Regions from separate parts of the Micromonospora sp. PRAS1 genome, predicted to be linked through region 2. Evidence: predicted binding sites of a transcription regulator. Region 2 holds the regulator's gene; the other holds the start of a gene.
The links. The regulator HrcA, encoded in region 2, represses chaperone genes, less so after heat shock. The targets are predictions, from matches to a motif close to GGTTNGCACNCTCNNNNNGAGNGTGCNAACC.
Positions count from the first base shown of each region.

Region 1: groL (chaperonin GroEL) is a predicted target of HrcA. The motif match lies at 2,017-2,047, and genes of this name have one in related genera.

Region 1 is NZ_JCANNB010000013.1:145,311-149,675, reverse strand. It holds gene AC507J_RS15065 (GNAT family N-acetyltransferase) at 1-178, opposite strand, end outside; gene AC507J_RS15060 (cold-shock protein) at 388-591, shown strand; gene AC507J_RS15055 (hypothetical protein) at 721-1,923, shown strand; gene groL (chaperonin GroEL) at 2,245-3,867, shown strand; gene AC507J_RS15045 (hypothetical protein) at 3,922-4,158, opposite strand; gene AC507J_RS15040 (S8 family serine peptidase) at 4,273-4,365, opposite strand, start outside.
Region 2 is NZ_JCANNB010000027.1:39,471-43,835, reverse strand. It holds gene AC507J_RS22895 (enoyl-CoA hydratase-related protein) at 1-152, opposite strand, end outside; gene hemW (radical SAM family heme chaperone HemW) at 173-1,396, shown strand; gene AC507J_RS22885 (DUF4870 domain-containing protein) at 1,424-1,996, opposite strand; gene hrcA (heat-inducible transcriptional repressor HrcA) at 2,205-3,227, shown strand; gene dnaJ (molecular chaperone DnaJ) at 3,294-4,365, shown strand, end outside.

The DNA.
Region 1 (4,365 bases), on a different contig from region 2:
TCCGGGCGGCGTACTCGGCGTGCGGTCGGGCCGCCGCCTCGGCGAGCGTCTCCAGGAAGGCCAGCGGGGTGTCGGCGAGCATCTCCAGTCGCAGCGCGCGCATCCGGCCGGTGTCCGTGGGCCGGATGCGCCGGATGTTTGCGCACGGCAGGCTCGCCGCGTCCGCCACCCTTTTCATGCCCGCATACCTATCACAATGACGTACGACGATGTCGCCCGACGGAATGCGCCCGTTTTGTGGTCGTGCGCCATCGTCACTCCTCGTGTACCGTGCGATTTCGGTCACCGTTTCAGCGGTCGCCTCCGATCGCCGTGACGGTGCATTCGGATTGCCGGCGAGCCGGCTCTCCGAGGTAGTGGAACGCCGTGCAGAGTGAGGAAAACACCGTGGCACAGGGCACCGTGAAGTGGTTCAACGCCGAAAAGGGCTACGGCTTCATCGCCGTCGACGGCGGACAGGACGTCTTCGTTCACTTCTCGGCGATCGAGATGGACGGCTACAAGGCACTGGACGACGGCCAGCGGGTGGAGTTCGAGATCGCCCAGGGCCAGAAGGGCCCCCAGGCCGAGCGGGTGCGCGTCATCGCCTGAGTGCACACCTCACCCACCCCATCGGCCGACCGTCGGTGCGGGTGACGTGATCGCGGCCGGAGGGGGCTGCGGTCCGGGTACCTCACAAGGGAAGATCATGGGTCGATCCAGCCGTTGCTGAGGAGGCCCATGTCCGACCAGTCACCCCCGGCGGGTCCGCCGCTGTCGCCGTCACCCGGCGAGCCGGACCCCGCCACCGGTCGACCCGATCCACTGCCGGCTGACCCAACCGCTCCCGGTGCACCGCCTCCGGGCACGCCCGCCCCCGGTGGCAATTGGGGAACGCCGGCCGTCCCACCCGCCTGGGGCGGTCATCCCGGCGCGGGCGGTTCTCCGGCGCCGAGCGGTTATCAGCCGCCGGGCGGCTATCCAGCGCCGGGCGGTTATCAGCCGCCGGGCGGTTCTCCGGCACCGGGCGGTTATCAGGCAGCGGGCGGCTATCCCGGTTATCCGCCCTATGGCTGGTACCAGCCGGCCGGGTACGGTCTCGATCCGGCGGATCCGCTGGTCACCCCGCCGGCCGTCGGCATCGGCGGCTGGTTCGCCCGCTGCGCGGGGGCGGTCCGCCGGGGCTGGGCACTGCTGCTACCGATCATGCTGCTCACCCAGGTGCTGCCGGCGGTGGTGCTGTCGGTCTTCGGGCTGGCGGTGGACCCCTCGGCCCGCTGGGAGACCCAGCTGGCCGGTGACTCCGACGCGTTGCCGCCCACCTTCCTGGTCGACCTGGCCACCTTCATGAGCGTGCTGATCGGCGGCAGCCTGCTCATCGGGCTGGTGCAGTGCGTCGGTTGGGCCGCCGGCACCTGGGTGATCACCCGGCAGGCGGCCGGTCAGCCGGTCGAGTTCGGTGCCGCCCTGCGTTACGGCCTGCGCCGCGCTCCGGGCCTCTGGGGTTGGACGCTCGTCTTCATGCTGATCATGGCCGTCGGCTTCTGCCTCTGCTTCCTGCCCGGCGTGTACGCGGGGTTCGCGCTGGCCATGGCCGGTCCGGTCTACCTGTTCGAGCGGCGTGACCCGATCGGCCGGTCGCACCGGATGCTGCGCGATCGGCTCGGTCTGCTGCTCGGCCGGGTGGCGCTGGTGCTTGCGGCCGTGGTGGCGGTCTCGTTCCTCGCTGGCGCGGTGGAGTCGCTCGGGCTGCTGCCGTTCGGCGTGACGCCGTACGACTCCCCGGGCGCGACCGTCGGCGTCGTGCTGGTGATCAGCGCGGCGGCCCTGCTGTCGTTGCCGGCCCACGTCGCCCAGCTGGTCGGACTGGTCGTCACGTACGCCGAGCAGCGGGCCCACGAGGGGCCGGTGAACAGCGCCCAACTGGCGGCCGAACTCGGCTGATCCGGGCGGCCGAACTCGGCTGATCCGGGCGGCCGGACTCGGCCGATCCGGGCGGTCGTGCTTGCACTCGGCAGGGCAGAGTGCTAAACAAGTCATTGGCACTCGCATGGCGTGAGTGCCAATGGTCGGGGCGGTGGGGTCGCGGTCGCGCTCGTGGCAAAGGCCACGGGTGGGGCACGTGGCCGGTCGTCGCGGGCTATCCGGCCCGGCCGAGGAGACGTCGTCGTCGCCAGGTGGCGACGTCCCAAGGTGCGTACACCAGGCGGCCCATCCGGGGCACACACTCGGGTGGCCCGTGAGTGTCCAGGAGGACAACGCCGTATGGCCAAGATGATCGCGTTCGACGAAGAGGCGCGCCGCGGCCTCGAGCGGGGCATGAACCAGCTCGCCGACGCCGTGAAGGTGACCCTCGGCCCGAAGGGCCGCAACGTCGTGCTCGAGAAGAAGTGGGGTGCCCCCACCATCACCAACGATGGTGTGAGCATCGCCAAGGAGATCGAGCTCGAGGACCCGTACGAGAAGATCGGCGCTGAGCTGGTCAAGGAGGTCGCCAAGAAGACCGACGACGTGGCCGGTGACGGCACGACGACGGCGACCGTCCTGGCTCAGGCTCTCGTTCGCGAGGGCCTGCGCAACGTGGCCGCCGGCGCCAACCCGATGGCCCTGAAGCGGGGCATCGAGGCTGCGGTCGCGAACGTCTCGGAGGAGCTGCTGAAGCTCGCCAAGGACGTCGAGACCAAGGAGCAGATCGCCTCCACCGCCTCCATCTCCGCTGGTGACAGCAGCGTCGGCGAGATCATCGCCGAGGCGATGGACAAGGTCGGCAAGGAAGGCGTCATCACCGTCGAGGAGAGCAACACCTTCGGGCTGGAGCTGGAGCTCACCGAGGGCATGCGCTTCGACAAGGGGTACATCTCCGCGTACTTCATGACCGACCCGGAGCGTATGGAGGCCGTCTTCGACGACCCGTACATCCTGATCGCCAACAGCAAGATCTCGTCGGTCAAGGACCTGCTCCCGATCCTGGAGAAGGTCATGCAGTCGGGCAAGCCGCTGCTGATCATCGCCGAGGACCTGGAGGGCGAGGCCCTGGCCACCCTGGTGGTCAACAAGGTCCGTGGCACCTTCAAGTCGGTCGCCGTCAAGGCGCCGGGCTTCGGTGACCGCCGCAAGGCCATGCTTACCGACATCGCCATCCTCACCGGTGGCCAGGTCATCAGCGAGGAGGTCGGCCTCAAGCTGGACGCCGTCGGCCTCGAGATGCTGGGCCGCGCCCGCAAGGTCGTGGTGACCAAGGACGAGACCACCATCGTCGACGGTGCCGGCGACGCCGAGCAGATCCAGGGCCGGGTCAACCAGATCCGGGCCGAGATCGACAAGAGCGACTCCGACTACGACCGCGAGAAGCTGCAGGAGCGCCTGGCCAAGCTGGCCGGCGGTGTTGCGGTGATCAAGGTCGGCGCGGCCACCGAGGTCGAGCTCAAGGAGCGCAAGCACCGCATCGAGGACGCCGTCCGCAACGCCAAGGCCGCCGTCGAGGAGGGCATCGTCCCCGGTGGTGGTGTCGCGCTGGTGCAGGCCGGCAAGACCGCCTTCGACAAGCTGGACCTGGCCGGCGACGAGGCGACCGGCGCGCAGATCGTCAAGATCGCGCTGGACGCCCCGCTGCGGCAGATCGCCGTCAACGCCGGCCTTGAGGGCGGCGTCGTGGTCGAGCGGGTTCGCAACCTCGACCCGGGTCACGGCCTCAACGCCGCGACCGGCGAGTACGTGGACCTGCTGGCCGCAGGCATCATCGACCCGGCCAAGGTGACCCGGTCGGCGCTGCAGAACGCCTCGTCGATCGCCGCGCTGTTCCTCACCACCGAGGCCGTGGTGGCGGACAAGCCGGAGAAGGCCCCGGCCGCCCCGGCTGGCCCGGGTGGCGGGGACATGGACTTCTGAGTCCAGCTCCAACGCCGAGAAAGGGCGGACCGCGTCAGCGGTCCGCCCTTTCTGCTATGTCGGTAGCGGACGCTGGTTGCGCCGCTTCTGTGCTCGGCCGTACGGCGGGCGGTGCGGAACCGGCTCGTCCACCAGGATGAGTGGTTCCTCGGGCGGTTCGGCGGCCCCGGTCATCTCCGCCAACTGCTCGGCGTCGCCGTAGTCGAGCCGGTCGATCGGCAGTTGGCCCGGGAGCTCGTGGGCCCAGGTGACGGGCGGGACGTCCTTGGTCTGATCGTCGTCCGTGGTCATGGCTGCCTCCTTACGCAAACGGTAGGGGGCCGTCGATGGCCGGAACGGGTGAACGGCATTATCGGGGTCTATAGGGCATTCGCCCCTTTTTGTTCAGTGCGCCGCTATTCTTGCTCAGTCCATGGCGGCTTCGACGGCCGCGTACGCGTCGACCAGCCCGGCACCGACCACGTTCCGCGCGTCACCACAGTTCCCGTCGCCCGGCTG
Region 2 (4,365 bases):
ACCGTGTCGTCGGCGACCGCGGCAGCCAGCCCGGCCAGCAGCTCGGCCATCAACGGCGTGGAGAGCGCGTTGCGGTTGTGCGGGCTGTCCAGGGTGAGCGTGGTCACGCCGCGGGCCGTGGTGACCCGCACCAGCGCGTCGGGAGAGGTCATGCCAGGGCACACTAGTGGCCATGCCCGGCGTGCTTCCAGCAGGCGACCCCGTACCCACCGACGGGTCGCTGCCCGTCTCCGCCCGTGCGGGCGTCGGCGAGCGGGGTTTCGGGGTGTACGTGCACGTGCCCTTCTGCGCCAGCCGCTGCGGCTACTGCGACTTCAACACGTACACCGCCGACGAGTTGGGTGGCGGGGCGAGCCGGGCGGACTACGCCGACACCGTGCTGGCCGAGCTGGCCCTGGCCGCGCGGGTGCTGGGCGACGCGCCACCCCGCCGGGTGGAGACGGTCTTCGTCGGTGGCGGCACACCCACCCTGCTGCCCGCCGACGACCTGGCCCGCATTCTCGACGCGATCGACCGCACCTGGGGGCTGGCGCCCGACGCCGAGGTGACCACCGAGGCCAACCCGGAGTCGGTCACCCCCGCCACGCTCAAGGAGCTACGGGCGGCCGGCTACACGCGGATCTCGCTGGGCATGCAGTCGGCGGCACCGGGCGTGCTCGCCGTGCTCGACCGCCGGCACCACGCCGGCCGGGCCACCGCCGCCGCCCTGGAGGCGCGCGACGCGGGGTTCGACCACGTCAACCTGGATCTGATCTACGGTACGCCGGGGGAGCGGGCCGAGGACTTCGCCGCCTCGCTGGACCAGGTCGTGGCCGCGGGGGTGGACCACGTCAGCGCGTACGCCCTGATCATCGAGGACGGCACCCGGCTGGCCGCCCGGATGCGCCGCGGCGAGCTGCCGTACCCCGATGACGACGTCGCGGCGGACCGCTACCTGGCCGCGGAGGCCACCCTCGGCGCGGCCGGTTTCTCCTGGTACGAGGTCTCCAACTGGGCCCGGACGCCGGCCGCCCGGTGCCGGCACAACCTGCTCTACTGGACCGGCGGCGACTGGTGGGGCCTCGGCCCGGGAGCGCACAGCCACGTCGGCGGCGTGCGCTGGTGGAACGTCAAACACCCCACGGCGTACGCGCAACGCCTGACCGCCGGTGAGTCACCCGGGCTGGCCCGCGAGGTGCTCACCGGCACCGAGGCGCAGATGGAGGAGGTCATGCTCCGGCTGCGGCTGGCCGCCGGTCTGCCGCTTGACGTCCTCGACGACGCCGGCCGGGCGGCGGCGGCCCGGGCGGTGGTCGACGGTCTGCTCGCGGCGCCCGCGCACGCGGCCGGCCGCGCGGTGTTGACCCTGCGCGGCCGGCTGCTCGCCGACGCCGTGGTGCGTGACCTGCTGCCGTGACCGGCGCACCGCCGGCCGGGCGGCGGGTCACTTGACCATGTTCACCGTCATCGGGTAGCGGTACAGCTGCCCCTCGTTGGCCTTCACCCCGGCGATGATGCCGAACACGATGCCGATGATCATCGCGGCGAAGCCGATGAGGACGCCGATGCCGATGCAGCTGAGGACCCAGCCCACCAGGGCGATGATCGACCAGAGCAGCTGGAAGTTCAGTGCGGCCACCGCGTGCGCGCGGACCGTCGGCGACTGGTTGCCACGGGCGATCATCGCGACCAGCGGCGCGATCCAGCCGAGCACACCGCCGCCGATCAACATCCCGGCGGCCCCGCCGAAGTGGGCGATCAGCACCCAGGTCTTGTCCTCGTTGTTGGCGTAACCGGCGGGCGGCCCGCCGTAGCCACCGGGCGGATAGCCGCCACCGGGTGGGGGGTAGCCGCCGGGCGGGGGGTAACCGCCGGGCGGGGGGTAACCGCCGGGTGGCGGATAGCCGCCAGGCGGCGGGTATCCGCCCGGCGGGGGATAGCCGGGCTGGCCTGACGAGCCGGAGAGTGGAGTGGTGGGTTCGTCGCCGGAGTTCGGGGGACGAGGTGGTTCAGTCATGGAGGTCACGGTAGGTGCCGGCGGCAACGGCGCACCATAGCGACACCGGCGCGTTCACGCCGCCGATCGGTCCGCCGGCCCGGCTGAGGTCTTGATCATCGCGTTGGCGGGGGCCCCGACGTAGACTGGCACTCGCTACAGTCGAGTGCCAGAGCATTCCGCTGCGGCCGTGGCACTCCGGACTCAGCTGCGACAGGAGGTGGGGAAGATGGGTCTCGACGACCGCAAGCTCGCCGTGCTCCGGGCGATCGTCGAGGACTACGTCGCCACCCAGGAGCCGGTCGGCAGCAAGGCGCTTGTCGAACGGCACCAGCTGGGCGTGTCGCCGGCCACCGTCCGCAACGACATGGCTGTGCTGGAGGAGGAAGGGTTCATCCGGCAGCCGCACACTAGTGCCGGCCGGGTGCCCACCGACCGTGGCTACCGCCTCTTCGTCGACCGGCTGAGCCGGGTCAAGCCGCTGAGCCCGGCCGAGCGCCGGGCGATCGAACGCTTCCTGGCCGGCGCGGTCGACCTCGACGACGTGGTGCACCGCACGGTCCGGCTGCTCGCCCAGCTGACCCGCCAGGTGGCTGTGGTGCAGTACCCGAGCCTGGCCCGCTCCCGCGTCCGGCACCTGGAGCTGGTGCCGATCTCCACCACCCGGCTGATGCTTGTGATGATCGCCGACACCGGCCGGGTCGAGCAGCGGTTGGTCGAACTGCCGGCGCCGATCCTCGCCGAGGACGTGCTCGACCTGCGCCGGCTGGCCAACGAGAAGCTGGTCGGCGTCCGGCTGTCGGAAACCCCGCCGCTGGTGCAGGCCCTCATCGACGAGTCACCGCAGGAACTGCGTCCGGCCATGACGACCCTCTCCACCGTGCTGCTCGAGACGCTTGTCGAGCGGCACGAGGAGCGGATCGCGCTGGCCGGCACTGCGAACCTGACCCGCGGCGGCCTGCTTGACTTCCACGGCTCCCTGCGACCCATCCTCGAAGCGCTCGAGGAGGAGGTCGTCCTGCTCAAGCTCATCGGCGAGGTGGAGCCGAGCACGCTACGGGTGCGCATCGGCGACGAGAACGAGATCGACAACCTGCGGGCGGCTTCGGTGGTCAGCACCGGATACGGCCCGGGCGCGACAATCGTCGGGGGGATGGGCGTGCTGGGACCGACCCGGATGGACTACCCCGGAACAATCGCCACGGTGAGGGCCGTGGCACGCTACGTGGGCGAGCTGCTGGCCCAGAACTGACCAGTCAGGGTCGGCGGTGACCGTCGACCGGCGTACGCGAGACGAACACGAGGACACGGGAACGCAGTGGCCAGGGACTACTACGGCATTCTCGGCGTGAGCCGGGGCGCCTCCGATGACGAGATCAAGCGCGCCTACCGCAAGCTGGCGCGGAAGTTCCACCCGGACGTGAATCCGGATCCGGAGGCACAGGAGAAGTTCAAGGACATCAACGCCGCGTACGAGGTCCTCTCGGACGATCGGAAACGGCAGATCGTCGACCTCGGCGGCGACCCGTTGGCGCCCGGCGGCGGCGGTCCCGGTGGCCCGGGTGGGCCCGGCGGGGCCGGTCCGTTCGTCGGTTTCCAGGACATCATGGACGCCTTCTTCGGCGGCGCCACAGGTGCCGGCCGGGGGCCCCGACCGCGGACCCGACCGGGGGCGGACGCGATCCTGCGGCTGGAACTCGACCTGCAGGAGACCGCCTTCGGCGTCGAGGCACCGATCACGGTCGACACGGCGGTGCTCTGCACCACCTGCTCCGGTGCGGGCACCGCGGCCGGCACCCACCTGGCCACCTGCGAGGCGTGCAGCGGCCGGGGCGAGGTGCAGTCGGTGCAGCGCACCTTCCTCGGCCAGGTGGTCTCCGCCCGGCCGTGCACCGTCTGCCAGGGCTACGGCACGACCATCCCGACGCCCTGCCCGACCTGCGCCGGTGACGGCCGGGTGCGCACCCGCCGCTCGCTGACCGTCAAGATCCCGGCCGGCGTCGAGGACGGCATGCGCATCCGCCTCGCCCAGCAGGGCGAGGTCGGCCCCGGCGGCGGCACCGCCGGAGACCTCTACGTCGAGATCCACGAGCGGCCGCACGACGTCTTCTCCCGCAAGGGCGACGACCTGCACTGCCGGGTCACCGTCCCGATGACCGCCGCCGCACTCGGCACCCGGCTGACCATCAAGACGCTTGACAGCGAGGAGCCGGTAGACGTCAAGGCGGGCACCCAGCCGGGCAGCACGCTGCGGCTGCGGGCCCGGGGCGTACCGCACCTGCGCGGCACCGGTCGGGGTGACCTCTACGTCCACCTGGACGTGCGTACCCCCACCAAGCTCGACGTCGAGCAGGAGCGGATGCTGCGGGAGTTCGCCAAGACCCGGGGCG